4 regions of the Pectobacterium wasabiae CFBP 3304 genome follow, and region 3 is predicted to be linked to each of the others. Evidence: predicted binding sites of a transcription regulator. Region 3 holds the regulator's gene; each other region holds the start of a gene.
The links. Region 3 encodes CRP, which controls carbon source genes, mostly activating them, when cyclic AMP is high. Its sites were predicted from a motif close to ATGTGANNNNNNTCACAT; they were not measured.
Positions count from the first base shown of each region.

Region 1: a site for CRP is predicted at 6,072-6,089, ahead of msrB (peptide-methionine (R)-S-oxide reductase MsrB). Genes of this name have one in related genera too.
Region 2: a site for CRP is predicted at 6,094-6,111, ahead of A7983_RS01150 (YfcZ/YiiS family protein). Genes of this name have one in related genera too.
Region 4: a site for CRP is predicted at 5,199-5,216, ahead of A7983_RS00775 (ABC-F family ATPase). Genes of this name have one in related genera too.

Region 1 is NZ_CP015750.1:4,085,135-4,092,724, forward strand. Features, by position in the region: gene yeaG (protein kinase YeaG) at 1-1,634, opposite strand, end outside; gene A7983_RS18675 (MipA/OmpV family protein) at 2,090-2,839, shown strand; gene A7983_RS18680 (aldo/keto reductase) at 2,978-3,829, shown strand; gene A7983_RS18685 (D-hexose-6-phosphate mutarotase) at 3,891-4,760, opposite strand; gene gapA (glyceraldehyde-3-phosphate dehydrogenase) at 4,867-5,862, opposite strand; gene msrB (peptide-methionine (R)-S-oxide reductase MsrB) at 6,205-6,624, shown strand; gene A7983_RS18700 (YeaC family protein) at 6,757-7,035, shown strand; gene pncA (bifunctional nicotinamidase/pyrazinamidase) at 7,080-7,590, opposite strand, start outside.
Region 2 is NZ_CP015750.1:232,480-240,069, forward strand. Features, by position in the region: gene A7983_RS01130 (fimbria/pilus outer membrane usher protein) at 1-1,015, shown strand, start outside; gene A7983_RS01135 (Csu type fimbrial protein) at 1,020-2,033, shown strand; gene fadJ (fatty acid oxidation complex subunit alpha FadJ) at 2,026-4,209, opposite strand; gene fadI (acetyl-CoA C-acyltransferase FadI) at 4,206-5,519, opposite strand; gene A7983_RS01150 (YfcZ/YiiS family protein) at 5,764-6,060, opposite strand; gene fadL (long-chain fatty acid transporter FadL) at 6,449-7,590, shown strand, end outside.
Region 3 is NZ_CP015750.1:1,156,458-1,164,047, forward strand. Features, by position in the region: gene kefG (glutathione-regulated potassium-efflux system ancillary protein KefG) at 1-59, opposite strand, end outside; gene A7983_RS05250 (ABC transporter ATP-binding protein) at 185-2,092, shown strand; gene A7983_RS05255 (LysE family translocator) at 2,159-2,761, opposite strand; gene A7983_RS05260 (hydrolase) at 2,868-3,884, shown strand; gene A7983_RS05265 (YheU family protein) at 3,886-4,122, shown strand; gene A7983_RS05270 (phosphoribulokinase) at 4,245-5,114, shown strand; gene A7983_RS05275 (OsmC family protein) at 5,277-5,684, opposite strand; gene crp (cAMP-activated global transcriptional regulator CRP) at 6,059-6,691, shown strand; gene argD (bifunctional acetylornithine/succinyldiaminopimelate transaminase) at 6,800-7,590, opposite strand, start outside.
Region 4 is NZ_CP015750.1:153,110-160,699, reverse strand. Features, by position in the region: gene A7983_RS24220 (glycosyltransferase family 2 protein) at 1-1,243, opposite strand, end outside; gene A7983_RS24215 (glycosyltransferase) at 1,236-2,627, opposite strand; gene A7983_RS00785 (GNAT family N-acetyltransferase) at 3,659-4,204, opposite strand; gene A7983_RS00780 (PhzF family phenazine biosynthesis protein) at 4,224-5,120, opposite strand; gene A7983_RS00775 (ABC-F family ATPase) at 5,238-6,830, shown strand; gene A7983_RS00770 (heme/hemin ABC transporter substrate-binding protein) at 6,997-7,590, opposite strand, start outside.

The DNA of each region.
Region 1 (7,590 bases), 2.1 Mb from region 3:
CCCGCAGGCTTCTCGATCTTTTCCAACTCGGCGTTCAACGATTCACGGTCAAACAACTGGCCAGTATCGGGGTCACGGTACTCCTGATCCTGGATCCAGAAATCCGCATAGGTAACATAACGGTCAAAAATATTCTGTCCATATTCGGAATAGGATTCGAGATAGGCGGTCTGGATCTCTTTGCCGATAAATTCAGCGTACTTCGGCGTCAGATAGCCTTTCAGGTGCTCCAGATATTTCTCTGCCAATTCCTGCGGGAATTGCTCACGTTCGATCTGCTGTTCCAGTACGTAGAACAGGTGTACCGGGTTGGCGGCGACTTCGCTGTGATCGAAGTTAAAGACGCGTGACAGGATCTTGAACGCGAAGCGGGTCGACAGACCGTTCATCCCTTCGTCCACGCCCGCGTAGTCGCGATATTCCTGATAGGATTTCGCCTTCGGATCGGTATCTTTCAGGCTTTCTCCGTCATAAACCCGCATCTTGGAGTAAATGCTGGAGTTTTCGGGATCTTTCAGGCGCGACAGAATGGAGAAACGGGCTAGCGTTTCCAACGTGCCGGGGGCGCAAGGCGCATGCGTCAGCTCGCTGTGATCCAGCAGTTTATCGTAAATTTTGACCTCTTCGGACACGCGCAGGCAGTACGGTACTTTCACGATATATACGCGGTCGAGGAACGCTTCATTGTTCTTGTTGTTACGGAACTGCACCCACTCGGATTCGTTGGAGTGCGCCAGAATAATCCCGTTGAACGGCAGGGCAGCAATACCTTCCGTCCCGTTATAGTTACCTTCCTGTGTGGCGGTCAGCAGCGGGTGGAGTACCTTGATCGGTGCTTTGAACATCTCAACGAACTCCATAATGCCTTGGTTCGCACGGCACAATGCACCGGAGTAACCGTAGGCATCAGGATCGTTCTGGGCAAAATGTTCCAGTTTGCGAATATCGACTTTACCGACCAGCGCTGAAATGTCCTGGTTGTTTTCATCGCCCGGTTCGGTTTTCGCGATCCCGATTTGCGCCAGAATGGATGGCCACACTTTGACGACTCTGAATTTAGAAATGTCACCACCGAAATCCTGCAGGCGTTTGGCCGCCCACGGTGACATGATGGTGCCGAGATAACGCCGTGGGATCGTGTACTCTTTCTCGAGTATTGCAGCATCTTCCTGCGGGTTGAACAAGCAGAGCGGATGGTCGTTTACCGGGCTGCGCTCGCCGTTGGCGCTGAGGATGTAAATAGGCACGCGCTGCATCAGCGCTTTCAGGCGTTCAGCCAGAGAGGATTTCCCGCCGCCGACCGGTCCCAATAGATACAGAATCTGTTTCTTCTCTTCCAATCCCTGCGCGGCATGTTTTAGGTAAGAGACAATCTGTTCGATCGCCTCTTCCATCCCATAAAACTCTTCAAAAGCAGGATAGCGGGCAATCACCCGGTTAGAGAATAGGCGCGACATTCGTGATTCTTGGGCGGTATCCACCATTACAGGCTCACCGATAGCCGTTAACAATCGTTCAGCCGCGTTCGCATAAGCATTGCGATCCTGCTGACAGATGGTAAGGAATTCCTGCAGAGTGAACTCTTCGTCCTTGGCAGCGTCGTAGCGCTGGCGGTAGTGATCAAATATGTTCATAGCGATGCCCGTCCTTCGTCGATTAGCACAGATTAAGAGAGCGTGTGGAATATATGCCTATTAATGTATTGCCCTCCGAAAGAAGAAGTCTTTTGAGTCCAGCAACCCTTATGCCAACTTGTTGCGTCAGGGCGTCGTAATTTTATTCATACCTGCTGGTCAGGAAGACGTCACCTTCTGTATTAAAGCGTAGTTTGCATCCGTAAAATTTCCTCTAGTCCACTGGCGTATTTTTAAGATATTTCAAGGACTCACTTTCAGGAAAATCCGTGTAACATGACGGTTAATAGGCTCTCTGCCTTAAGAACACTGCCTATTACCTGCGTTAGCGCACGTAAAACCTATCGAATATATAGGTTATTCGTTAATGTTATTTTTATATAACCTGAACGTGAACGTGTGTAATTGACCTATCATGTTTCATGATATTTATCTGTAATAGGAAATAGAAAACTGTGAAAAAACCTCAACTATGTGTGCTGGCCGCGCTGATTTCTGGTGCTGTGGTCCTGCCTTCAGCCTATGCCGCCGATGTTTCTTTAGGCCTCGGCGCTGTGGGTTCAACGTCCGTGTACCGTGGTGTTGATAATGACGTTTATCCGCTTCCTGTACTGAATTATGAGAGTGAAAGCTTTTATTTCCGTGGATTGGGTGGTGGATACTACCTGTGGAATGACGGCGTAAATCGTTTCTCTTTAACAGCTTACTACCTGCCTTTAGGTTTTAAACCGGGAGATAGCGACGATCTGCGTATGAAACAGTTGGATAAACGCCGCGGTACGCTAATGGCTGGCGCGGCTTATCGTCATACTGCTGACTGGGGTGAAATTCGTACCGTGCTGGCAGGTGATACGCTGGATTACAGCAACGGCTTCGCGTGGGATACCGCCTATCTTTACCGTTTCTCAATGGGCGATTTGAGCATTACCCCTGGTATCGGTGCGACCTGGTTCAGTGAAAACATGAACCAATATTACTACGGCGTGAGCGCGCAAGAATCTTCGCGTTCTGGCTTTAACCAGTACAGCCCTGGTGATGGCTGGGCGCCATACCTTGAACTGAGCGCGGGCTATCAGATTAACGAAAGCTGGAGCGCTTGGGCCGTCGGTCGTTACACGCGTTTGTCTGATGAAATGAAAGACAGCCCTATCGTTGATACTAACCACAGCATCTTAATGAGTGCAGGCGTTAGCTATCGTTTCTGATGCTTTTCATAAGCGCTTTTAATGCTTTTCGTAAGCATAGTGCATCTGCCGTACAGTAATGGGGTGATATCACCCCATTTGCACATTTATGGTGCGCCGAATGCCATGTTACGTTGACGTCAATCAAGGGAGGGATGCATGACAAAATCGATTCGTTTTCCAGATGATACCCGTGTACCGGCGATCGGTCAGGGAACGTGGTACATGGGTGAAGATGCCAGAATGAAAGTGCAGGAAGTGGCGGCGCTGCAAGCGGGCATCGATCTTGGGTTAACGCTGATTGATACCGCCGAGATGTATGCGGACGGCGGGGCGGAGAGCGTGGTCGGCGAAGCGATACGTGGCCGCCGTGACCGTGTTTATCTGGTATCGAAAGTTTACCCGCACAATGCGGGAGGCGAAAAAGCGATACAGGCGTGTGAACGCAGCCTGAAGCGCCTGCAAACCGAGCGTATCGATCTGTATCTGCTGCACTGGCGCGGTGGTATCCCGTTAGTTGATACGATTGCTGCGATGGAACGGTTGCAGCAGGCGGGAAAAATCGGTCAGTGGGGTGTATCTAATCTCGACCTTGGCGATATGCAGGAGTTGTGGTCGCTAAGTGGTGGGCAGCGCTGCATGACCAATCAGGTGCTTTACCATGTGGCATCGCGCGGTATTGAGTTTGATTTGTTGCCGTGGTGTCAGCAACAGCAGCTTCCCGTGATGGCGTATTGTCCGCTGGCGCAGGCAGGGCGCTTGCGTGATGGGTTATTCTCACATCCGGTGGTGAACCGTATTGCGCGCGAACATAGCATCACGCCAGCGCAGCTTTTATTGGCGTGGGTTATCCGTCAGCAAGGGGTGATTGCGATTCCGAAAGCAAGTTCTGTAACGCATGTTCAGGAAAATGCGAAAGCGCTGGATGTGATGTTGTCTACGGAAGACGTCGCGCAGTTAGATCAAGCCTTCCCACCGCCGACGCGCAAACAACATCTGGATGTGGTGTGACGAAATGATTTAGAAGAAGAGTGTATGGCGAACATCGTCGCCATACACGGTATAGCTGTGGTTATTTCTTGATGCGGATAACCGTTGCCAGACGGGCTGGAGCCTTGGCAGATGCAACAAACGGTTGATTAATTCGCGCGGTTTCCACGCACACGAACGTTTTATATCCCTCATCTGGCATATCGCTAATCGTGCGAGAGAGTTCTGCTCCCGGGTTCCATGACACGACATCGCTATGGTGCGTATGGTGTACTTCAATAGCGCGTTTCAGTACTGCATCATGTACCACGCTGGTGTCCTGCGGTTGGGTATAGATACGGTCTGCACGGCCGGTAAAGACCAGATCACCTTGCTGCGTCGCCAGCTTGCCTTGATCCACTTTATCAATGAATGGCTCACCCAGACCAGCAATACGAATGTCGCTGATGTCGCCGATCTGGAAGTAGGTGTGCAGCGCGCTAGTAATGCTGTAATCACCCTGTGCTTCCAGTTCAATACCGCACTCTTTACCCAGCTTGAAGCGAGCGATGAGCGTGAACGCATGTGGCCAGGCCTTACGTGTTTCTTCACTATCGTGCAGTGTGAACGTGAGTTGCACGCCGTGTTCATCTTCGCTGTGGGCGGTAAATTCCCACGGCAGCAGACGAGCAAAACCGTGGTTAGGTTCGGCGAAAGGGCCAAACCAAGGGAAACAGATAGGGACGCCGCCGCGAATGGCAACGTGCTGAGTAAAAGGCGTATTGTCGCTTAGCCAAAGCACGGGTTCTTCATTCGTCGGCTGCCAACTGAGCAGGTGCGCGCCTTGTAATGCGATGGCGGCACGAACTTCAGGATGATCGACGACGATGACGGGTAATTGGTCCAACTGACGCTGGCTGAGGGTGGTGCTAATTTGCTTCGTGACGGGGAGTGAGAAAATTGTGTTATGCATGATAGAACCTTTTTTTGATTGTTTTTCGTTGTAAAAGAAATCTGCAATAAACAATAAAAAAGGGCGACATCACGTCGCCCTTTTTTCACAGAATCATCGCTGACGCTTATTTAGAAATGTGAGCAATCAGATCCAGAACCTTGTTTGAGTAACCTGTTTCGTTGTCGTACCAAGAAACCAGTTTCACAAAGTTGTCGCTCAGTGCGATACCGGCTTTAGCATCAAACACGGAAGTCAGTTTTTCACCGTTGAAATCGGTAGAAACCACTTCGTCTTCGGTATAACCCAGAACGCCTTTCAGCTCGCCTTCAGAAGCGGCTTTGATTGCTGCACAGATTTCTTTGTAAGACGCTGGTTTTTCCAGACGTGCAGTCAGGTCAACAACAGACACGTTCGGGGTAGGAACGCGGAACGCCATACCAGTCAGTTTGCCGTTCAGCTCAGGAATCACTTTACCTACTGCTTTAGCCGCACCAGTAGAAGATGGGATGATGTTCTGAGATGCGCCACGGCCGCCGCGCCAGTCTTTGTGAGACGGGCCATCAACAGTTTTCTGCGTTGCAGTGGTAGCGTGAACGGTGGTCATCAGTGCTTCAACGATACCAAAGTTGTCGTTGATGACTTTTGCCAGTGGAGCCAAGCAGTTAGTGGTACAAGAGGCGTTAGAAACGATTTCCTGACCTGCGTAAGCTTTGTGGTTTACGCCCATAACGAACATTGGGGTGTCATCTTTAGATGGACCAGTCAGAACGACTTTCTTCGCGCCTGCGGCGATGTGTTTACGCGCAGTCTCGTCAGTCAGGAACAGGCCAGTTGCCTCAGCAACAACATCAACGTTGACTTCGTTCCACTTCAGGTTTGCAGGGTCGCGCTCTGCGGTAACACGAATGGTTTTGCCGTTAACAACCAGGTGGCCATCTTTAACTTCAACGGTGCCGTTGAAACGACCATGAGTTGAGTCGTACTTCAGCATATACGCCATGTATTCAGCGTCTAACAGGTCGTTGATTGCAACGATCTCAATGTCAGAACGCTCTTGCGCAGCGCGGAAAACAATACGGCCGATACGGCCAAAACCGTTGATACCTACTTTGATAGTCATATATTCCACCAGCTATTGGTTTGTGAATAAAAGGTTGGTTGTAAAATTACAAAAACCTTGCTGAGCGTCAAGCGGAATCGTGTCAATAGTTGCTGTAAGTCAAACCTATGACCAATCTTTGTGCAAAAACCGCTTGAGCCTGTAACTAAGTAACATCTAAGACTGATATGGGGGCGAAATGCATCATATAAAGCCCATGTCATTTCAATATGTGATGTATGTCACAATTAGATATTCATGCTAATAACATTGATAATATTAAGCCAGAACGGCCTGTTAGGTTGTTAATTTTTTGTTATAATCAGTGATTGAATGAATAAATAACACCGCAGCGAGACTTCCATGACTAACGACTCTGCTTCGCCCACTTCGTCCGACAATACTGAATTGACAGAGATGCAGCGCTATGTCACCCAGCAACGCGGTACTGAGCCTGCGTTTTCAGGTAAATTGCTGCATAACAAGCGCACGGGCGCTTATCACTGCCTGTGCTGTCAGGCTCCGCTGTTTTATTCTGACAGTAAATATGACTCCGGCTGTGGCTGGCCGAGCTTCGATCAGCCCGTCTCTTCAGAGGCGATCCGCTATCTCGACGATGATTCACACAACATGCGCCGTATTGAAATCCGCTGCGGGCAGTGCGATGCACACTTGGGACATGTTTTCCCCGATGGCCCGAAAACCACTGGAGAGCGCTACTGCGTGAATTCTGCTTCGCTGAGCTTTATCGACGACGTTGATGGGGAACGCGTTGACGGGTAATCTGTTTACCACCACTATGGTAGCGGCAGCCAGAAATTGCAATAGCTTTAAACGATTCAGCCGCTGTAGGCGCTGCCAGTAACTAGCATTCAGCAATAATAAATCTGACCTTCCTCGGAGCAGAAACCGGATATGGAACTCAATGATCTGATCGACGCCATGACGCCAGAAATTTACCAACGGTTAGTCACAGCGGTAGAACTGGGCAAATGGCCAGACGGTGTCGCGTTGACGGCTGAACAGAAAGAAAACTGCCTGCAAATGGTGATGATGTGGCAGGCTCGCCATAACGAACAAGCTGAGCACATGACCATTGGCACTAATGGCGAAATTGTGATGAAAAGCAAGCAAGAACTGAAGCGCCAGTTTACCACCGCCGACGCTATCGTTACGCTGAAGCCTGAGGTGTAAATGTCAGCGGTAGTCTCAGAGGCTACCGCTAGTTGCTGGTGGCTTTAGTGATGGGAAGATAGCTCTGCAAGGAACTGTGTCATATCGATAAGCCTTGCCCCACGCTGTACCATTTCCTGTAATGCCAATGTGCTATCGTCGGGCGAAAGATTGACACCACGACAGCCATCCACCAATACCTCGGTGTGATACCCCAAGGCGATAGCATCCCATACGCTAAACTTGACGCAATAGTCGGTCGTCAACCCCAGAATGGTTAAATGGGTAATGTGGTGAGCACGTAGCCAATCATCCAGTTCGGTTTTAACTCGGTGTCCGTTATCGAAAAAAGTGCTGTAGCTATCTATGTCAGGCTGCGTGCCTTTTTGTACTATCCACTGAATGCCTGATAGTTGGAGCGCTGGATGAAAATCGGCACCTGTCGTCTCCTGCACACAATGGACGGGCCACCAGATTTGCGGCCACCCGTTTAATTCACCGATTTCACCTACCACGGCCTGTTCACTCACCGCAAAGCAACCGTGGTTAGCGGGGTGCCAATCCTGGCTGGCAATC
Region 2 (7,590 bases), 920 kb from region 3:
AAGCAATCAGGCAACGCTCAGCAGCCAAATTTTCGGTAAAGGCAATGGCTCGTTCGGCATGGGTTATTTCGATATCCGTGCCTACGATTCAACCCGCACCCGCCTGCTGAATCTCTCTTTCAGCCGCCAGGTCTGGCAAGGCAGCTCCATCTATCTCGCCGTTAACAAAGCGTTAGGGGAAAACGGCTACAGCGCTCAACTTCAGTTCGTGATGCCTTTTGGTAACAACAGCAGCGTCAATGCTGGGGTTCAGCGCGACAGTAATGGCGATTATTCACCGCGCATAGGGGTGAACCGTACCGCGCCGACAGAAGGTGGCTTTGGCTGGAACGCGGCGTATGGCGCGGGCAGAAATCCTTATCATCAAGGTGCATTAAATTGGCGCGGCCCTTATGCCATGCTGGCTGGCGGGGCGTATGGCAATGAAGGAAATACCACACAGTGGGGGGAACTGAGCGGTTCGCTGATCTACATGAACGGAGGGCTTTTTCCCAGTAACCGCATCAACGACGCCTTTATTGTCGTCGATACCGAGGGATACCCCGACGTCCCGGTGAAATATGAAAACCAGTTGGTGGGGAAAACCAATAAACGCGGCCATTTACTCGTACCGTGGGTCGTATCCAATTACCCCGCGAAAGTGGAAATTGACACGTTACAACTGCCGGCCAACGTCACTACCCCACAGGTGGAATCACGCGTGTCGGTAAAAGAAGGCAGCGGCACCGTCGTGACGTTCCCCGTTCACGTCGTGCGCTCAGCCAACATTATGCTACGCAATACAGATGGTAATCCTCTCACCATCGGCACCTGGATAACAGACGAAGCCAGCGGCAACACTACGATCAGCGGCTATGACGGCCTGGCCTACTTCGCCAATCTGGGGACATCAACTCGCTTACGCTTTAAACAAGAAGATGGACGACTTTGCCGTGTGGCGTTCTCACTGCCGGAATCACAGACCATGATGGCAACCATCGGCCCGCTTACCTGTCAGACTGACCCAAAAGGATAAAATGATGCTGACCCCAAGACCGCAGATCCATCGCCTTCCTTCCGTCAACCGGCACGCCTCCCGTTGGCTGCGGCTGGCTTTCCTGCTGGTGGCGCTGCATTACGCCCCCTTCAGCGACGCCGCTTGTACCACGCCCCCCAGCAGCACCACGCTGGGGCCTTATAGCTCTTCTGTGGTCGGCGTTAACGGTACACCGCAGGTCGTGGCATCGGGAAGTGGGTTTCGCTGCTCAGGAGGGGTATTGAATGTGGGGACGACCAATACCATTGACGCCACAATACTGAATGATAGCAACTCCAGCGGTACTACCATGCGGATGCGCAGAGGAACAAGCACAGACTACGTTCCTTATAGCCTTTGCATGACTTCTGCCTGCAATCCTCCCTATTACACCATTGGCTCGACCTACAACTGGACCCAAACAACGGTACTGGGCATACTCGGCCTGTTCAATTCATCGGATGGCACCATGCCAATTTATATCCGCACCAGCATCGGCAACAATATTGCCGCGGGTACCTATACCGATGTGGTAACGATTAAATGGGATTACAATATTTGTTCTCTGGGGATTCTGTTCGCCTGTATTCCTGATCGAGGAACGACGACGTCAACCCTCAATATCTCTATGACCATCACCAATGATTGCCAGATTACCAGCGCACCGAACATCAGCTTTGGTATTGCGGCGTTTCCCGCTGATTTCGTAGCCGTCAATAACAACCTCGGCGTTAACTGTACGCAACTGGGCGCGTATACCGTCAAACTCGTCAGTACCCACCCCGATGATGCCAACTGGCGTAGGATGACCGCAACCGTCGGTGGAACGCCTTACTACCTGCAATATCAACTCTATCGCACCGGAAACATCGCCTGGACAGAGACGAACGACCATAGCGGGACGGGAACGGGAATCACACAGAATATCCCGTACACCGCCCGTATTAACGCCAGTCAAACCAGTAAACCGGAGGGAGCGTATAAAGACACTGTCACGATTAACGTCACGATCAACTAACGCGACTGTCTTCATCGTCTGGCGGATAGAAGGTCTGCCGCTCTTCGCGCATCGTGAGTAAACGTTCACAGGGTGCGAACCGCTCGCCATACTGTTGTTGCAGCACCAGTAGCGTTTTCACCACCGTTTCCATCCCCAGACGATCCATATAGTGGAATGGCCCGCCAAGGAAAGGGGGGAAACCGATGCCAAATACCGCGCCAATATCGCCGTCACGGGCACATTGAATCACCCCTTCATCCAGACAACGTGCCGCCTCATTTAACATCATCATCACGGCACGCTGGCTGATTAACGCAGGGTCGATATGAGCCTTCGGCGTGACATCCAGCAGCGGGTAAACCGAACTATCGACCTCTTTTCCCGCGTGCCAGAAGCGGCGCGTTTTATTGTACCGATAGAACCCTTTGCCATTCTTGCGCCCTTTGCGCCCATCTTTCAGGATCGCATCAAACGCGGGTGGGGAGGTAAAGCGTGCGCCGAATGCTTCGCTCAGCACCGGTACGATCTTGGTTGCAACATCAATACCGACTTCATCAAGTAGCGCGAGCGGACCGACAGGGAAACCAAAACGCACCAGCGCATAATCAATCGATTCAACCGGCTCCCCTTCCAGCAGGCAGTACGCGGCTTCGTTGATGTAAGGTGCCAATATGCGGTTTACATAAAAGCCGGCGCTATCACCGACAACAATCGCTATTTTCCCCTGCTTTCTCGCCAGAGCAACCGTCGTCGTGACCGCCTCTGCGCTAGTGTGTGCGTGGGGAATGACCTCAACCAGCGGCATTTTATCTACCGGGCTAAAATAGTGCAGGCCAACCACCTGCTGTGGACGTCGCGCACCCTCTGCGATTTGATGGATCGGCAACGATGAGGTATTTGATGCGAAAATCGTGTGCGGCGCGGCATGCTCTTCAATCTCCGCCACCATTTGCCGCTTCAGCGCCAAATCTTCAAAGACCGCCTCAATGACGATATCCGCATGCTCAAAACCACGATAGTCCGTACTGCCGGAAATCAACGTCATCACGCGTTGGCACTCTGTCGGCTTCATTCGCTTACGCTCGACGCGCTTGGTCAGCAGTTGCCAGTTGTACTTCAACGCATGGTTGATGCCCTGCTCATTGATATCTTTAATGCGCACTGGCAACTGCCCGCGCATCGCCGTGACGCTGGCGATCCCTCCCCCCATCAATCCACCGCCGAGAATGCCGACGCGATGGATTGGCTTCGCGTCAGAGGCCGCACCTGCGGTTTTCTTTAACGCATTCGAGGCGAAAAACAGATGACGCAGTGCAGCAGACTCCGGCGTCATCACCAGCTTGCCGAACGCTCGTGCCTCCTGCCGATATCCTTCTTCACGGCCTTTTTCTATTCCTCGACGTACCACCTGAATAATCTTTTCAGTGGCTGGGTAGTTGCCGTGTGTTTTCGCGCGGGTCTTGCGTTTCACCATCTTGAAAAGCAAATGGCGTATACCCGGGCTGCTCAGCAAACGCGAACGCCAGCCTAACGGCACCGTCTTCCTTTTGCCTTTTTTGATAATCTCGACTGCCGTATCCAGCAGAATATCGTGCGGCACCGCCTCATCCACCAGCCCTTGCCGCAGCGCCTGACTCGCGCGGAGATGACGACCTGTCAGTATGAGATCCAATGCGCTATCCAGACCAATCAAGCGTGGCAAGCGCTGCGTTCCGCCCGAACCAGGAAGAAGGCCAAGCTGGACTTCTGGTAGCCCCAGCACCGTCTTTTCATCCAGCGAGCAAACGCGATAGTCACAGGCTAATGCCAGCTCTAACCCACCGCCCAGACAGGCACCGTGAATGGCAGCCACCACGGGGAAAGGTAACTCAGCAATTTGATCGAACGTCTCCTGCCCCTGTTTCGCCAGATTTTCTGCCTGTTCTGCGCTGCTGCACTGGTTCAACATGGTGATATCCGCTCCGGCAATAAACGAATCAGGCTTGGCAGAAATAAAAATGAGTCCTCGGAGCGTCGCATGCTGTCGCGCCAGTTCGAAGACCGAGATAATCTGTTCTGCAAATTCGCGCTTTAACGTGTTCACTTTCTCACCGGGGACATCAATGTTGATCACACCAATATTATCCGGCCGAATGGTGAAAGAAAAAGCAGAGGGGCTTTCCGTTGCCGCAAGGAAAGGCTGTTGATCGTTCATGGCGTCACCTCCAGTACCATTGCCGCACCCAGCCCGCCCGCCGCGCAGGCGGTGGTTAATCCCAGTCCACCACCGCGCCGACGCAGTTCATTCAGCGTTTGCGTGATCATCCTCGCACCAGTGGCGGCAAAAGGATGTCCATAGGCAATAGAGCCACCCAATACGTTGAACTTAGCGCGATCCACCTCACCCAGTGCGGCATTTCTGCCCAATTGGCTTCGGGCGAACTCATCGCTGGCAAACAGCTTCAGATTTGCCAACGTCTGGGCGGCAAAGGCCTCGTGCATGTCAATGAGCGTCAGATCGGCCAGTGCTACACCCGCCCTTGCCAGCGCAAGCGGAGACGCATAAGCCGGCCCCAACAACATATCACGTTGCACGCCGATGGCGCTGAATGCATAGCTGCGCAGGTAGCCTAATGGCGTAAGTCCCAGGCTTTTGGCCTTAGATTCACTCATCATCAAGACCGCCGCCGCACCATCCGTTAGCGGCGTACTGTTCGCTGCCGTCACCGTGCCATGCCGACGATCGAACGCCGGACGTAAGCGCGAATACTGCTCTAAGGCCGAATCGTGGCGCACGTTGTTATCTTCACTCAGTGCTTTCTCATAAGGAGGAACATACGCCGTCATCACCTCATCGCGCAGCACGCCAGATTCCCAGGCCTGGGCCGCTAGCCTGTGCGAACGATGCGCCAACTCATCCTGCTCTTCACGCGTGATGCCGTAAGTTTTTGCCATCTGTTCAGCAGTATCGCCCATGCGCAACCCGGTGGAATATTCCGCCACAGCAGGCGCAACCGGCAGCAGATCTTTCGGCCGCAGGCCACTTAACAGCTTCAACTTCTGACTCAGCGTTCTGGCCTTGTTCATATCCACCAGCGCTCTGGCCAACGCTTTGCTGACACCAATGGGCAGCACGGAAGAAGAATCTGCGCCCCCGGCAATGCCGACTTCCACCGTTCCCGCCATAATGCTTTCCGCCACATTGGCAACGGCCTGAAAGCTGGTAGCACAGGCGCGTGAAACGCTATACGCATCGGTATATACGCTCATGCCCGTACCGAGCACGATCTCTCTGGCGATATTCGGCGCTTCGGGCATTTGGACCACCTGCCCGAACACCAATAGCTCGATCAGTTCAGGATCGATACCCGTTCGAACCAGTAACTCACTGGTGACGAGCTTGCCTAACTCAATGGCAGGAACGCCATGATAGGCCGTTGCCTGCCGGGCAAATGGGGTGCGTAATCCGCTCACGAACGCAATGCGATCGCCACGGCGGGTTATCAGAGGTAATACCTCGCTCATAAACGCTCCTGTTAACCGAAAATAAAGTACGCGCACAACAGGTCTGACCTGATTTCATTGTTAACCAGATAGTTACATTACGCAAAGCTGCGCAACATAAAAGTGTGAAGAGCATGCGCGTCGCGGCGAACAAAGATGAATGAATGGCAAAAAGCGAAGGGGGAACCAGTAGTCAGGCGATTCGTTAGGACAAGACAGGAAACAATCAACAGGAGCCAGGAAAAGACTCCTGCCAACACAAAAATTAACGCAGGCCGAGCTGGAAAATCATCGTTTCAGCCTGACAACTGAATGTGAAATCGATGTCCAGTTTCACGCCGCCGTCTACCTCTTCCAGCGTGCTGGCAATTTCGCAAGGTTCGGATTCTACCGCGCGCGCTTTTGCCGTCAGAGCAGTGAGTGCCGCCTCAGCATCAGAACGATCGCCGAACACTTTACTGTAAGACGCCGTGCAATCCGTATTATCCATGATGGTACCGACATCGACACAGCAGCAGGCTGCGGTTTCTTCAGCGCTGCATTTATTGATTACGTTCGTCATGATGCTTTCCTCTTAAGACTTAAGACGCGGGAGATTTGATCCAGTTCAAATATTTCTATCTTCCTTATATTTTACTCTCTCACCCTAAAGCAGTACCAGCACTTCATGCCAGCCAGTAATTTTAGTGATATCAGTCACATTAAAGCGTTATTAGGCAGTGAAAACCGCGTAACACCTCCTCACACAAATTAACCAAAACGTTAAGCAGATCTAAATTCCGCATCATTTTGGAAATATTTAGAACACACAAACGCAACATTACCGTATTCACAACTTATACTTTGGCAACTGGTCTGATTTGTCAGGCTGAGTGCGCCCCCTACAATGCGCGTCCCTTGTTACCTCGTGTAACAACGTTAAATAACAAGCATATAAAGAGGTTTTGGTCATGAGCCAGAAAAACCTGTTCAAACAATCCACAATTGCTGTTGCGGTGGCCCTGTTTTCAGCAAATGTGTCCGCGGCTGGTTTCCAGCTTAATGAATATTCATCATCGGGTCTGGGACGTGCGTTTTCTGGTGAAGGTGCCGTAGCCGACAACGCCACCTCCGGCAGCCGTAACCCAGCGACCATGACTATGTTTGACCGCCCATCGTTCTCCGGTGGTGTCACCTATATCAACCCGGATATTGATGTTCAGGGGAAAAACTCCCAAGTCCCAGGGCAGAACACCAGCGCCAAGAATATCGCGCCACACGCCTGGGTACCTAATCTGCATTTCATCATGCCGCTTAATGAGCAGTGGGCGATCGGTGCTTCCGCCACCACTAACTATGGTCTGGCGACTAAATTTAATGATAGCTATGCGGCTGGTTCTATCGGCGGGGAGACCGACCTGTTGACGTCAAACCTGAACCTGAGCGCTGCGTATCGCCTGAATCAACATTTCAGCTTTGGTCTGGGCCTCAATGCGGTCTATGCCGATGCTAAGATTGTTCGCCGAGCAGGTGAACTGGCAAACATTCCTCCCGTCATTAACGGAGTACCGTCTGGTGGTTTGCAAGGCGTAGTTGCAGGCCCATCTTCAGAACTGGTTCACATGGAAGGTAAAGAGTGGGGCTACGGCTGGAATGCCGGTATCCTGTATGAAGTGGATGAAAACAATCGCTTCGGCCTGACCTACCGTTCCAAAGTCGACATCGACTTCGATGGTGATTACCGCAGTAATATCCCTGCCGGCCTCCCAGGAACACCTGTCGGGACAGGGGGGGCAACAATTCCCGGTAAGCTGACGCTGAACCTGCCGGAAATGTGGGAAGCCTCCGCCTACCACCGCGTAGCGCCTAAATGGGCGGTGCATTACAGCCTGACCTACACCAGTTGGAGCCATTTCCAGGAACTGAAAGCGACAGGTAGCAACGGTAATACGCTGTTCCAGAAAGAGGAAGGCTTCCGTGATGCCTACCGTATCGCACTCGGCACCACCTACTATCATGACGATAACTGGACATTCCGTAGCGGTATCGCATTTGATGATAGCCCGGTACCAGCCGACAGACGTTCTATCTCTATCCCCGATCAGGACCGTTT
Region 3 (7,590 bases):
ACCGAGTCCTGTGGTTCCGGATGGGCATACAGCAGCAAAATTTTCGGTGGCTGCGACATCATTCCCCTCCAAAGCGTCGTCATGATAATCGTTTTCCGTTACCATGCAGCGCAACGACTAAAAACAGGACACCGCGTGTCCTGATATGTCCATAATTTAACATACTCTGAACATACGGCGCTTTATGATTGTTTTCTCTTCGCTGCAAATTCGACGTGGTGTACGCGTTCTAATCGACAACGCGACAGCAACGGTTAATCCCGGCCAGAAAGTCGGTCTGGTTGGCAAGAACGGCTGTGGTAAATCTACGCTGCTGTCATTACTGAAAGGTGAAATCAGCGCCGATGGCGGTAGCGCGACATTTCCGCAAAACTGGTCACTGGCCTGGGTCAACCAGGAAACACCAGCATTGGGCAAACCGGCGCTGGACTATGTGATTGACGGCGACCGCGAGTTTCGCCAGTTGGAAGCCGCGTTACAAACCGCCAACGAAGAGAACGACGGCAACGCCATTGCCACACTGCACGGCAAACTGGATGCGATTCAGGCCTGGACGATACAAGCGAGAGCGTCAAGCCTGCTCAGCGGACTCGGGTTTTCTCAGCCACAGTTGCAACAGCCTGTCAGCGCCTTTTCCGGCGGCTGGAGGATGCGTCTGAATCTGGCACAGGCGCTGATTTGCCGTTCCGATCTGCTGTTGCTGGATGAACCGACCAACCACCTCGATTTGGATGCGGTAATCTGGCTGGAGAAGTGGCTGAAAAACTACGCCGGCACGCTGGTACTGATCTCGCACGACCGTGATTTCCTCGATCCGGTAGTGACTAAAATTCTGCACATCGAACAGCAGTCGCTCAACGAGTACACCGGCAACTACTCCTCGTTTGAACGCCAGCGCGCCACCCGTCTCGCACAACAGCAATCGCTCTATGAGCATCAGCAGGAACGTGTCGCGCATCTGCAACACTATATTGACAGGTTTCGTGCGCAAGCAACCAAAGCCAAGCAGGCCCAAAGCCGGATAAAAATGCTGGAACGCATGGAGATGATTGCACCAGCGCATGTCGATAACCCTTTCCGCTTCAGTTTTCGCGCCCCGGAGTCGTTACCCAATCCACTCATGAAGATGGAAAAGGTCAGCGCTGGCTACAACGACAAGCTGATTCTCGAGTCCATCAAGCTCAATTTAGTGCCGGGTTCCCGCATCGGGCTGCTCGGCCATAACGGCGCGGGTAAATCCACGCTGATCAAGCTGCTTGCTGGCACGCTTGCTCCACTGAAAGGGGAAATTGGACTCGCGAAAGGCGTTAAGCTCGGTTATTTCGCTCAGCATCAGTTAGAGTTTCTACGTGCGGACGAGTCACCCTTGCAACATCTGGTACGTCTGGCAGAACGGGAAACGGAACAGCAACTGCGCGACTACCTCGGCGGCTTCGGTTTTCAGGGCGATAAGGTCACCGAAATTACCGAGCGCTTCTCCGGTGGTGAAAAAGCCCGTCTGGTGTTGGCGCTGATCGTCTGGCAGCGTCCGAATCTCCTGCTGCTCGATGAACCGACCAACCACCTCGATCTGGATATGCGTCAGGCATTGACCGAAGCGTTAATCGATTTTGAAGGCGCGCTGGTTGTCGTCTCGCACGATCGACACCTGATCCGTTCTACCACCGACGATCTCTATCTGGTACACGATCAGAAAGTAGAGCCGTTCGATGGCGATTTAGAAGATTACCAACAGTGGCTGGTCGGCCTGCAACGTCAGGAAAATGCGGCCGATGAAGCGCCCAAAGAGAATGCAGCCAACAGTGCGCAGGGTAGAAAAGATCAGAAACGTCGTGAAGCCGAATTGAGAACACAAACTCAGCCGCTGCGTAAACAGATAACCAAGCTTGAGCAGCAGATGGAAAAGCTGGGTGAAACGCTGGCAGCGCTTGAAGCCCGACTGGCGGACAGTGCAATCTACGATATCAGCCGTAAGGCCGAACTCACTGACTGCCTGCAACAACAAACCAAAGTAAAAATCGAGCTAGAAGAAACAGAACTGTCCTGGCTGGATGCGCAGGAACAGTTAGAGCAGATGATGCAGAGCGAATGAATCTGGTCTCTCTCACCGGAAAGGCGTCGCGAGCGAAAAACCGCTCGCGACTTTATCAAACCAGCACTAATGCCAAATCAACAGCACGCAGGCGGCGGTCAGCAGCCCCATTGACACATTGAAGATAATCCACGCTTTCTTACTGCGCAGCAGTCGCCCAATCATCGTACCAAACCCGAGCCAGATGACGCCGGAAACCAAATTCACCAGCACAATGCCGATGCTTATCGCGATCACCGAATGGTTATAGCCTTCACCCGCCAGACTAAAACTGGCAACCGCGCCCAGCGCCATCAGCCACGCTTTTGGGTTCAGGAATTGTAGTAACCACCCTTGATAAAGCCGGATCGGCTGGGGCGGAGCAACGGACGTTTCCAGCCGTTCGTAAGCCGCCGTGGCGATTTTCCACGCCAGCCAGAGCAGGTAAGCACTACCGAGGACTTTCAGGATAAAATGCAGCGAAGGGTAAATCAGAATCAAACCGCCGACGCCGAATGCCACCAGCAGCAAAATACTCTGCATCCCCAGCATGATGCCGACCATCAACCACAGTGAACGCATAAAGCCAAAATTCGCGCCCGAGGTCGTCAACAGCATATTATTCGGCCCCGGCGTGATAGCCGCTACCCACAGAAAACCCAACATCGAAAGAAATAAACTCAGTTCCATTATTTGTGGGCGCTCCTGACCCAAATGTCGTACCAACTGGCAGCATTGAAGCTAACAGTGTGATATTGATCGTACAAGAGCCGACAACAAGATTTTCATATCCTTTATGCATGACCATTTTCGTCCGCTAAGCGGTGCCCATAATCCGCATCTGCAAACGCTATTACCGCGCCTGATTCGGCGTCACGCGCAGTTCTCGCCAGTCTGGCAGCCGCTTGAATTACCCGACGGCGATTTTGTCGATCTGGCGTGGAGCGAAGCGCCCGAGCAGGCTAAGCATAAACCGCGCGTGGTGCTGTTTCACGGATTGGAAGGCAGTTTTCATAGTCCCTATGCCCACGGCCTGCTGCATGCCTGCAAACAGCGTGGCTGGCTGGCCGTCATCATGCATTTTCGCGGGTGCAGCGGTAAGCCCAACCGGATGAAGCGTATTTATCACTCCGGTGAAACCAGCGATGCCAGCTATTTTCTGCATTGGATGCAAGAGACGCTGGGCGGGGCTCCTACCGCCGCCATCGGCGTTTCTCTCGGCGGCAACATGCTGGCCTACCTGCTCGGTCAGCAGGGCGAAGCCTGTTCCCTGTCCGCCGCCGCCATCGTTTCCGCCCCCTTAATGCTCGAGCCCTGTAGCCGTCGGATGGAACAAGGTTTCTCGCGCGTCTATCAGCACTACCTGCTGCGTCTGTTGAAACAAAACGCCGGCCGCAAGCTGGCAGCCTACCCAGACACGCTGCCGATTCAGTTGCCGCAGTTGAAGCGAATCCGTCAGTTACGCGAGTTTGATGACGTCATTACCTCACGTATCCACGGCTTTCGCGATGCGGCTGACTACTATCGACGCTGTAGTGCTCTGCCGCTATTGCCTAAAATACGCAAACCGCTGCTGATCATCCACGCAAAAGACGATCCTTTCATGACGCCGGAGGTGATTCCCGATCTGTCGCAGTTACCGTCTAATATTGAGTATCAGCTAACGGAACATGGTGGGCACGTCGGCTTCGTAAGTGGTACGTTATTGAAACCGGAAATGTGGCTGGAACAGCGCATTCCCAACTGGCTTAGCCCATTTTTGGACCACGCCACCGATTCTTCTTCAGGAACCCTTTTTACTCAGGAAACATAGCGTGATTATTCCCTGGCAACAGCTCGATCCAGAAACGCTGGATAACATCATCGAATCGTTCGTGCTGCGCGAAGGCACTGACTACGGCGAACAGGAGCGCTCGTTGGCACAGAAAGTGGAAGATATCCGCAGCCAACTCCAATCGGGCGACGTAGTTTTGGTGTGGTCTGAGTTACATGAAACTCTCAATATTATGCCACGCGGCCAGCTCAATGCAGGAGGGCATGCCCCTTATTGATCATGGCGAAAGGCGTGAAAGAGCGCGCCAAACATGCTAACAATGGGAACCATTACGTCTTTTTTGAGGATGCACGCAGGCTTCAGCCTATGTGGCATCGCGATCATGGAGTCACGCGCCTTATGTCACATCAGCATCCGATTATTGCGGTTACCGGCTCCAGCGGAGCAGGTACCACGACAACCAGTCTGGCCTTTCGTAAGATTTTCCAGCAGTTTGATCTACGCGCAGCCCAGTTGGAAGGCGACAGCTTTCACCGCTATACCCGCCCGGAAATGGACATGGCAATCCGCAAAGCGCGTGATTTAGGGCGACACATCAGCTATTTCGGCCCGGAAGCGAATGATTTCAGCCTGCTGGAACAATCGTTTATCGAATATGGCCTGCATGGGCGCGGCCAGACGCGGAAATACCTGCATACCTACGATGAAGCGATCCCCTATAATCAGGTTCCCGGAACATTCACACCGTGGGAACCGATGCCGGAACCCACCGATATCCTGTTCTATGAAGGGCTGCACGGCGGCGTAGTCACCGAACAAAATGACGTGGCACAGCATGTGGATTTGCTCGTCGGCGTGGTGCCAATCGTCAACCTGGAGTGGATTCAAAAGCTGATTCGTGACGTCAATGAACGTGGCCATTCACGTGAAGCGGTGATGGATTCCGTTGTCCGCTCCATGGAAGACTACATCACCTACATCACGCCGCAGTTCTCTCGCACCCATATCAACTTCCAGCGCGTGCCTACCGTGGACACCTCTAACCCGTTTGCCGCCAAGTCGATTCCGTCACTGGACGAAAGCTTCGTCGTCATTCACTTTCAGGGGTTGGATAATATAGATTATCCCTATCTGCTCGCTATGCTGCAGGGTTCGTTTATCTCCCACATCAACACGTTGGTCGTTCCCGGCGGGAAAATGGGGCTGGCGATGGAGCTCATCATGGCACCGCTGGTGCAGCGACTGATAGAAGGGAAAGCCATCGAATGAGCAAAGCTGGGCACGGTAACACGAGCCAAGAGAATAATGCCGATCGTTTAAGCATCGAGATACACGAGCCGGCCACAGGGGTGAGGCCTCCTGCGGGAACCTCCTCTGTGTTTCCCCTAATAGCGGGCTTAAGTGATCAGCATTAGTGCCTCAAGAAAAAGATTATGCCAGCACTCTAATTTCGTGGCTGTGCGTCACCTCAACGGCTTTGCCCAGCATCAATGCCACAGAGCAGTATTTTTCCGCTGACAGGGCAACCGCCCGCTCGACGACTTTATCGGTCAATCCTTTCCCCGTCACAATAAAATGCAGATTGATATGGGTAAATAAACGCGGCGCTTCAGAGCGGCGTTCCGACGTCAATTTCACCTCACAATCCGCCACATCATTACGGCCCTTTTGCAGAATCGATACCACATCAATCGCGCTGCATCCTCCTACGGACATCAACACCATTTCCATCGGACTGGGCGCTTTATCGCCAGAATTACCATCCATCAATATCTGATGTCCTGATGCCGATTCGCCCAAAAACGTTAAGCCTTCAACCCATTTTACCCGAGCCTGCATGATGCCTCTCCACTAAAAATTTTTTGAAAATTTATATCGTTACTGTACAAAAACCAGCGTTAATCAGAGCTTTGTCATGCTGAAGCGAGACAACACAAGACACATCATTAAAGCTGTGTTAAAACAAAAATAGAATAGACCTTTTCTGGACAAACCCAGAAACGAAGAAGATGATGACGTAGCCAGACATACCCAGCCACGTTTACGGTGCGGCAAGGTAGCAGCCGGAAAATCAAGGGTACAGTGGTTCCAGTATATTCCCTGACGTCATTCTGCCTAGACTGAATTTTATTTTTTTAGCAGTTAAACACGCCGTACAGGGAACTCTGACCCCTGTAATTTGCGCAGTGAATTACAACAGAGGATGATAGCGAATGGTTCTCGGCAAACCGCAGACAGACCCAACTCTCGAATGGTTCCTTTCCCATTGTCATATCCACAAGTATCCATCGAAGAGCACGCTGATTCACCAAGGTGAAAAAGCAGAAACGCTTTACTACATCGTGAAAGGCTCTGTCGCAGTGCTAATCAAAGATGAAGAAGGCAAGGAAATGATTCTTTCCTACCTCAATCAGGGCGATTTTATTGGTGAGCTCGGCCTGTTTGAAGAAGGTCAGGAGCGCAGTGCTTGGGTTCGGGCAAAAACCGCCTGTGAAGTGGCTGAAATTTCATACAAAAAATTCCGCCAGCTCATTCAGGTTAACCCGGACATCCTCATGCGCCTGTCTGCGCAAATGGCAAACAGACTTCAGGTAACCTCAGAAAAAGTCGGCAACCTCGCCTTCCTTGATGTGACTGGCCGTATCGCCCAAACATTACTCAACCTGGCCAAACAACCTGATGCCATGACACATCCAGATGGCATGCAAATTAAAATTACCCGTCAGGAAATTGGGCAAATCGTTGGCTGCTCGCGTGAAACCGTGGGCCGCATTCTGAAAATGTTAGAAGACCAGAATCTGATCTCTGCACACGGTAAAACGATCGTCGTTTACGGCACTCGCTAAATCCCTGTCGCAGTACTACCCTACCAATAAAAAAGCGTGAAGCCTCGGCCTCACGCTTTTTTTATCGCACAATGCGTACAAAACGGTTTATCACAAAATATCGTGAACTCAGTTCGCGGTATCAACCACTTGAGCGACCGCTTTGGCGAATTTCGCCATCCCCTGCACAATATCATCTTCATCAATGATCAAAGACGGCACAAAACGAATGACGTTCGGCCCCGCCATCAACACCATAAGCCCCTGTGCCGTTGCGGCAGCCAGAAATTCGCCCGCACGACCATGCCACTGCGGTTTCAGCTCTGCACCCAACAGCAGCCCCATACCACGTACCTGATCAAATACGCTGTACTGCTGGTTGATTCTCTCCAGTTCACTAACAAAGCGATCGTGACGATCCGCTACGCCCGACAGCACTTCTGGCGTATTGATGATATCCAGCGCGGCTTCAGCGACCGCACAAGCTAGCGGATTGCCACCATAGGTCGTTCCGTGTACCCCAACCGTCATGGCTGATGCAATCTCTTCCGTCGTCAGCATCGCGCTAATCGGGAAACCACCACCCAGCGCTTTCGCGGTAGTGAGGATATCTGGCGTAATGCCATAGTGCATATAGCTGAATAATTTACCGGTACGCCCCATCCCACTCTGTACTTCATCAAACACTAGCAGCGCTTTATGTTGATCGCACAAGTCACGAACGCCCTGCAAAAATTCAGGCGTAGCCGGGGTAATGCCGCCTTCACCCTGAATTGGTTCCAGCACGACCGCGCAGGTGTGATCGTCCATCACCGCTTTAACAGCAGCAAGATCGTTGAACGGAACGTGCACGATATCCGCAGGTTTAGGCCCGAAGCCATCGGCATATTTAGGCTGTCCGCCAACCGAAACGGTGAACA
Region 4 (7,590 bases), 1.0 Mb from region 3:
CCTCTCCGGATTCGCGATCTTCACAGAAGTAGTAAACAAATCGTTCAAAGTCTTCGGGAGCGATGACGTCAAAACTCTCGGGGAGTGGTGGTGGAAAGCCGATATCCTCGCCAACAGCATGGCGCATGGCGCTGAAAATCTCTTCCCGGAATTCGAAGTAAAGTCGGTAGGCGGGTGTTTTATAAGAATGAATGGGTTTGAAATCGATAATACGGCTGTCATGCTTGATTTCATGAATCCTCTGGTAGAGGCGCTCGGCTACCGATTCGGTAAAAAATTCACGTACTGCGCGGTTGTCCAGTAATATCGTTGGGTTTAGCAGCGCGGGCAGTACGATATTTTTAGGAACATAATCTTTAATCGAGTAGTCCCAAGCCTGTTGTGATTGTTGAGGCGTGGTATCTCTCAGCATAGCCTTTTGCTTTTTTGTTTCTGGCCGCACGTCTTTCATGACGATGATGCCATCCTGTCCGTAGGCAATACCGGTGATCACATCCTCGAGAATGGTATCCACGCGGCGGCTGTTAATTTCTACTTTGGAATCTCTGGCGTAAACCGGCTTTCCACCCCAAGCGATGACGCGGATCCCAAAGTCCCAGTCATCGGAAAGGTGTTCCACAAATCGCCTATTATCGAGCTGATAAAAAATCTCTATCCCGCCTACGTTGTCATAGAGCGTGCGTTCGACCGCAAAGCCTTTGCCGTCAGGAAAGCCGCCAAATAGCGAGAAAGACATATCACGACAGCGTAATGTTTTTTGTATTTCTCGTAAGAGATTCGGGCGATTGAGGAAAGCGTCCTCGTTGTAATAGTAATTACACGTTCCTAAATCCCCATTTTCTTGCACCATTTTTTCTATTAATGCATGCAACCAGTAAGGATCTACGATGCAATCGGCGTCAGCCGAAGCAATATAGTGCTTCTTGTTCACGCCTAAACGAGCATCTCTGGCTTTTGAGCGTAGAGAGGCGTAGTCCATACCTCGTTTTCTAGCAGATGAAACACCCTGAATTGTTTCTTTGATGACATGTATATCAAGATATGGGTGGTGCACTTTAAAATCATTAATTTTATTAATGGAATCATCTGTGGAATTGTTGTCGACAATGATTAACTCATAGGTGTCAGGCGTAATCAGGTTGTTATGTGTTTTTTGATAGAGTAGTGAAAGAAGAGCCTGATCAATACTATCACTTTCGTTGTAAACTGGGAGTACAACGGAAACAAAAATATCATTACGCATATGTTTCTCCGGAGAAATCTAAGTCAAAAATGTCAATGACATTGTTAGTGAGTACTTTTTTTCCAATGTCATAATTGTGGTTGGCTATCTCTGTCATTAACGATTTATTAATGAGGAGGTTATAGACCTCATCGATAAATGCATCATCGGGTAGATTGTCTTGCTGCTCTGATATGTTGAGCACGGGGGAAATAAAACCGTATTGCCCGTAAACCTCTTGATAATATTCGTAGTCGGTAGTGATGTAACAGCGCTGGCAGCTAATAGCCTCGCCAATCGGGTTGCCATAGCTGTCATAATCCCAAGAGGTAAGAAAAGAAACCAAATCGCAGGAGTAGTATAAATCCTCTATGGTGTACGCTTGCTTTTGGGTTGAAAGGCATCGGTGTTGCAGCAAACCGATAAATTTAATGGCTGGCTTTATCGCTAATTCTTCAGATAAGTTGAGTAACACCTGATAATAATCTCGATTTTCGCTAGGTTCTCCAGAAATAACGAGATAAATTTTACGATCTATATTGTTCTCGGCGAACCTCTGGTTTAGACCATGTACCAGATGAAAATCTCTATCTATACGTTTCTGCGGAATAATTCGGGTTGTCCGAACGATAAGGATATCGTCATCACGTATGGATAAGTGCTCTCTTATGTTTGTATAATTTATCTGGTCATTGAACTCATAGGTGTTTCTTTTAACGTTGACTTCTATCTCGTTATCGCACCAGATTTCAAGGTTTTTTTTCAGATTGTTATTGAGCGTAACATAGGTGATATGGGGGGATTTAACTGGCTTGACTGCGTAGGGGTAAGGTGGGCGACCATACTTCATTGTGGTTTTTTCACTGTTCCACATGAGGTCATGATCGCGCCAGATAGCAAACATGCCCAGGTGGTGGCGCTTTCCGTAATCTTCAATAGCTTGATATAGTGCTTTGGTATAAATGATATTTTCCGGTAGGGTGCCATTCTCGACGATTACATAACCTATATTCAGGTTTTCCCACTGCTGAATGATTTTTTCAGCCAGTCGTTGAGAAATTTCATCGATAGTGCATAAAATTCTTTTTTCTTCTTTTGAGGAAACAGTAGATTTCTGGTTGATAAGAACACGGTGTGAGTATTCTATAAAGTTGGATGTGTAATTAGGAATACTCTGAATATCATCCAGGCGAACAAGAGTCACATTATTTTCATAAATTTCTTTTTCCCAACTGTATGGCTTATTCATCATCCCTTTGTCTATTTTTATATCATAGCCTAGGTCAAGGTAAGCATTTAGTCCTTTCTGAGAGAGAAGCTTAGCTATCTTAAGTGCTTCAACGGTAATTCCTGATACGGCAACCGCATCGAATGATATAAATATAGCTCCGGTGTCTGTATTCATCCGTATGTCCATTTTTATCAAAAGTTGATTAAAATAATTTTTTCAGTCACTTAATAAATTCACTGGCTATCTTGCTTGCTGCTCTTATCGCTTCTGGGACAGGGCGATAAAACTTCTGCGGCAGGGCGATAAAACTATCGCAGAAGGGATAAGTTGTGGGGTTGTGTATTAATGTGTCCGGTTGCTGCCACCTCGATATATTTTAGGTATCAGATTCAGCTACGGTAAATAGGTGCGTAGGCGTAGTCACTATATAGCCTCACTCTAATCCGTGGGCTGTATTTTCTGTAAGCGCTCAGTTTGCACTGTATCAGTAAATTTACTTGTAATTATTAATTGTTCAGTTGCGTTACTTGTTTTTAAGTTATGCATAAATTCATTCTGAGATAAAGTTTTTTAGAGGGTAATCTGTATTTATGCGACTATTGTCACGTAAATAAATCAATTACCCTCAATTTCTTAACCTAATTAATCAACTTTGATAGCATTTTTTGATGCTTATTATTTTTTTGCTTTTTGTTAACGGAATGTAACGTTAGTTTTTTTGTACATTAAAACCGTAACACTTGATGGTATCGGTTGATGTGTCAGCCAGCGGTTATGATGTTGCTAGAATGAGCAGATTTGAATTTGCGTTACAGTGAGAAGAGGATAAAAGAGAGGCTAAAAGGAAAAACAAAAGCCGCCTGATAGAAGGCGGCTTTAGAGATTGTTTACATCACAATCAGAATGGGCTGATGATTGATCCAATACGTTCACAATAGCTGACATAAACATCTCCCACTCTTTTGAAGAATTTGCTGATTTTACGAAACATAGTCATTTTCAGACTCCTCTTACGGGTTAATTAAATGTGATGTTCATCACGTTTTTAATGGTAGCGGAGATGAAATTGGATTTCAACATTTTTGTGATGTTAGTCACAAAAATATAACGAGTGGGCAAATGGCCTGTACCGTTGTGCGAAAAGGACCTGATGCGCGCCCGATAGAGCAGCGAATCAGGTGAGGGAATATAATCCGTGGGGCGCGTCAGGCGGGATAGTGATAAATATTGTGATCGAACCACTGCTCGCCAATCTGCTCGGCATTTTTTGCCGTGTGATGAAAACGGAAACCAAGCCGTTGGGCGACGGCATTACTACGTATGTTAGCCGTTGAGGCTTTGATGACGCAGCGCTCAATGAGGTTTGCATCGGTATACGCTGCTATCAGCGTACTGACGGCCTGAGAAACAATGCCTTTCCCTTCGAATTCTTCGGCGATCCAATAGCCGATGACGCCTTCTTTATCCTGAATCGTGTTGAAGGAAACGATGCCAGCCAGCGTGTCATCCCAGCGAATGACGTACACGGCGGCCGTTTTGGCGAAGAATTCCTGTCTATTACCGCGAATGGTTTCACGTGTGTCATCGACGCTCTTGACGGAATCCGGCCAAGGTAACGTTCGCCGCAGGCGTGGCTTTTCTTGCTGAATTAGAGTAAAGAGCACATCGGCGTCGTTCTCTTCCTGTACCGTTAGGCGCAAGTGGGGCTGATGGCGTAGTTCATACAATTTATCTGCAAATAGCGCTTCCATAAGCGAGATTCCTTATTTTTTAACGTAGCAACGTACCGTCAATGATTGTGACACTGTGTCCGCCGATCCAAGGTTCATCGTCCAGGTAAGTCACGGTAATACGACCATCGCAGTGCAGCATCGTCCCTTGTCGTGCAAGATAACTGAGTGGCGCGGTAACATTATTCGTGGAATGCTGCTGGCGAAGCAGTGCTGCCAGACAGGCATTGGCGCTGCCAGTGACAGGATCTTCTTTAAGGTAGCCGCATTCAATGTAGAACGTGCGGACTTCATAATCGGCCGGCGTCGCGTCATCGTGTGGGCCGTAGATAGCAATGCCATTGGTCTGGCTGAGGCTCTGCACGGCGGTGAGCGCGTCTGCATCCGGTATAATGCTCAGACAGGTGTCCGCGCTGTCTACACGAACCACCAGCCAGCGAATGCCCATATGTACGGCGGTAGGCGGATAGCGCTTATCGATGTGAGCACTACCAAGACCGGTTATGCCCAGCGCTTTTTCCAGCAGCGGCGTGTGTTCATCATCAAACGGCACGATGGTAGCCTGCGGTGCGTGAAACGCCAGACTCTTGTCATCACCGATGTTGATTGGCACTAAGCCAATACCGCACTGTTGCACCAACTGGCCCGGGGATTTAGGACGTAATCCGTCTTCCAGCAGGGCATGTGCCGTGCCTAGCGTGGGGTGTCCGGCAAAGGGCATCTCCGCTTCTGGCGTAAAAATACGGACATGATAATCCGCAACGGGATCGGTAGCAGGCAGGACAAACGTGGTTTCCGACAGGTTTGTCCAACGCGCGATATCCTGCATCTGCGCATCGGTCAACCCACTCGCCTCCATAACCACGGCAAGCGGATTGCCTTTGAAAGGCTGCTGGGTGAAAACGTCGACCTGTTTGAAACGACGTACTATAGGCATCGCATTTCTCTCCTGTATGCGCTATCGCTTAAATATTACTCAAAACTAACCGCGATCCTGGCGCGCGCTTATGGCATAATGCGCGCCAAATCACATTCCGACTCGAGTATAAGTGCTGTGTTAAGTACCAACAATATTACCATGCAGTTCGGCAGCAAGCCGTTGTTTGAAAACATTTCCGTTAAATTTGGCGGCGGCAACCGTTACGGTTTGATTGGCGCCAATGGCTGCGGCAAATCCACCTTTATGAAGATCCTCGGCGGCGATCTGGTGCCGAGCGGTGGTAACGTCTTCCTCGATCCTAATGAACGTCTGGGTAAACTGCGTCAGGATCAGTTCGCGTTTGAAAAATATAGCGTGCTGGATACCGTCATCATGGGGCATGGCGAGCTATGGGCGGTAAAAGAAGAGCGCGACCGTATCTACTCATTGGCTGAAATGAGCGAAGCCGACGGCTATAAAGTGGCCGATCTGGAAGTAGAATACGGTGAGATGGATGGCTACAGCGCAGAATCACGCGCGGGTGAACTGTTGCTGGGCGTGGGGATCCCTGTTGAGCAGCACTATGGCTTGATGAGTGAAATTGCTCCCGGCTGGAAGCTGCGTGTTCTGTTGGCGCAGGCACTGTTTGCCGATCCCGATATCCTGCTGCTCGACGAACCGACCAACAACCTGGATATCGATACTATCCGCTGGTTGGAGCAGGTGCTTAACGAGCGTAACAGCACCATGATCATCATCTCGCATGACCGTCACTTTCTGAATATGGTCTGTACGCACATGGCGGATCTGGACTACGGTGAACTGCGTGTTTATCCGGGCAACTATGATGAATACATGACGGCCGCGACGCAGGCGCGTGAGCGTTTACTGTCTGATAACGCGAAGAAGAAAGCACAGATTTCTGAACTGCAATCGTTCGTCAGTCGTTTTAGCGCCAACGCCTCTAAATCCAAGCAGGCGACATCGCGCGCGCGCCAGATCGATAAAATCCAACTGGATGAAGTGAAAGCCTCCAGCCGTCAAAACCCGTTTATCCGTTTTGATCAGGATAAGAAACTGTTCCGTAATGCGCTGGAAGTGGAAGCGTTGAGTAAAGGTTTTGATAACGGCCTGCTGTTTAGCAAGCTGGGTCTTATGATCGAAGTGGGTGAAAAAGTCGCCATTTTGGGTCCTAACGGTATTGGTAAATCGACGCTGTTGAAAACGCTGGTCGGTGATTTCGAGCCGGATAGCGGTACGGTGAAGTGGTCAGAGAATGCCAAAATTGGCTACTACGCGCAGGATCACGAATACGAATTCGATGAGACGCTGACGGTGTTTGACTGGATGAGCCAGTGGAAACAGGAAAAAGACGACGAACAGGCGGTGCGCAGCGTACTTGGTCGTTTGCTGTTCAGTCAAGATGATATCAAGAAGAAAGTGAAGGTGTTATCCGGTGGTGAAAAAGGTCGCATGCTGTTCGGTAAACTGATGATGCAGCGTCCGAATATTCTGGTAATGGATGAACCAACCAACCACCTTGATATGGAATCTATTGAATCGCTGAACATGGCGCTGGAAATGTATGAAGGGACGCTGCTGTTCGTTTCTCATGACCGTGAATTTGTTAGCTCGTTGGCAACCCGTATTTTGGAAATGACGCCAAATAAAGTGAACGATTTCACCGGTAACTATGAAGATTACCTGCGTAGTCAGGGTATTCAGTAAGCGTGTGATACGGCCTCATTATTGAGGCCGTTAATCCCCGTCATACTTCAAGCTGCATGTGCGTTGGCAATACTCGCCTCAGTCACTTACTGGTGTAAGCTCCTGAGGATTCACTGTGTCGCTGCCTTCCTGCAACTCGAATTATTTAGGGGATGTTTTCGTTTTGTTAAGGATAAAATCCGCGGTTTAATGCTTCGACCGCCTCGGCAACGCGCGGCCCCATTCCCAGCAAAATTGCCTGATCGAGCGCGATAATGCGTTGATTTTTCCAAGCTGCGGTTTGCACTATCCCCGGTATTACCTCCAGCGCTTCCACACCGTTTGCGATATTTTGCGTGGTCACTACAATCACGTCAGGATTCGCCGCAATCATCGCCTCACCGCCGTAAGTTCGGTACTGACTATGCGTGGCGACATTCTTACCACCCGCCAGTGTGATCAGGCTATCTACGACGGTATTTTTCCCCGCAACCTGCGCCGCGCCGCCGCCGACACTCAGCAGAAACACGACGTTGACGTGATTCTTCTGCGTTGTCAGTCGCTCTGCTACGGCATTCAACTGCTGAGAGAGACGAGTGGCCAACTTCTCGGCGGCATCAGCGCGATTGAGCAATACACCCGCTTGCCGAATATTGCTAAGCAACTGCGCTGGCGTACTGGGCGTGCGGGTAAAACGTGCCACCGTTACACCAGACTGCTCAAGCTGATTAAGCACCTGCGGTGGGTTGGCATCCTGCCAGGTCATCAACAACGTTGGGTG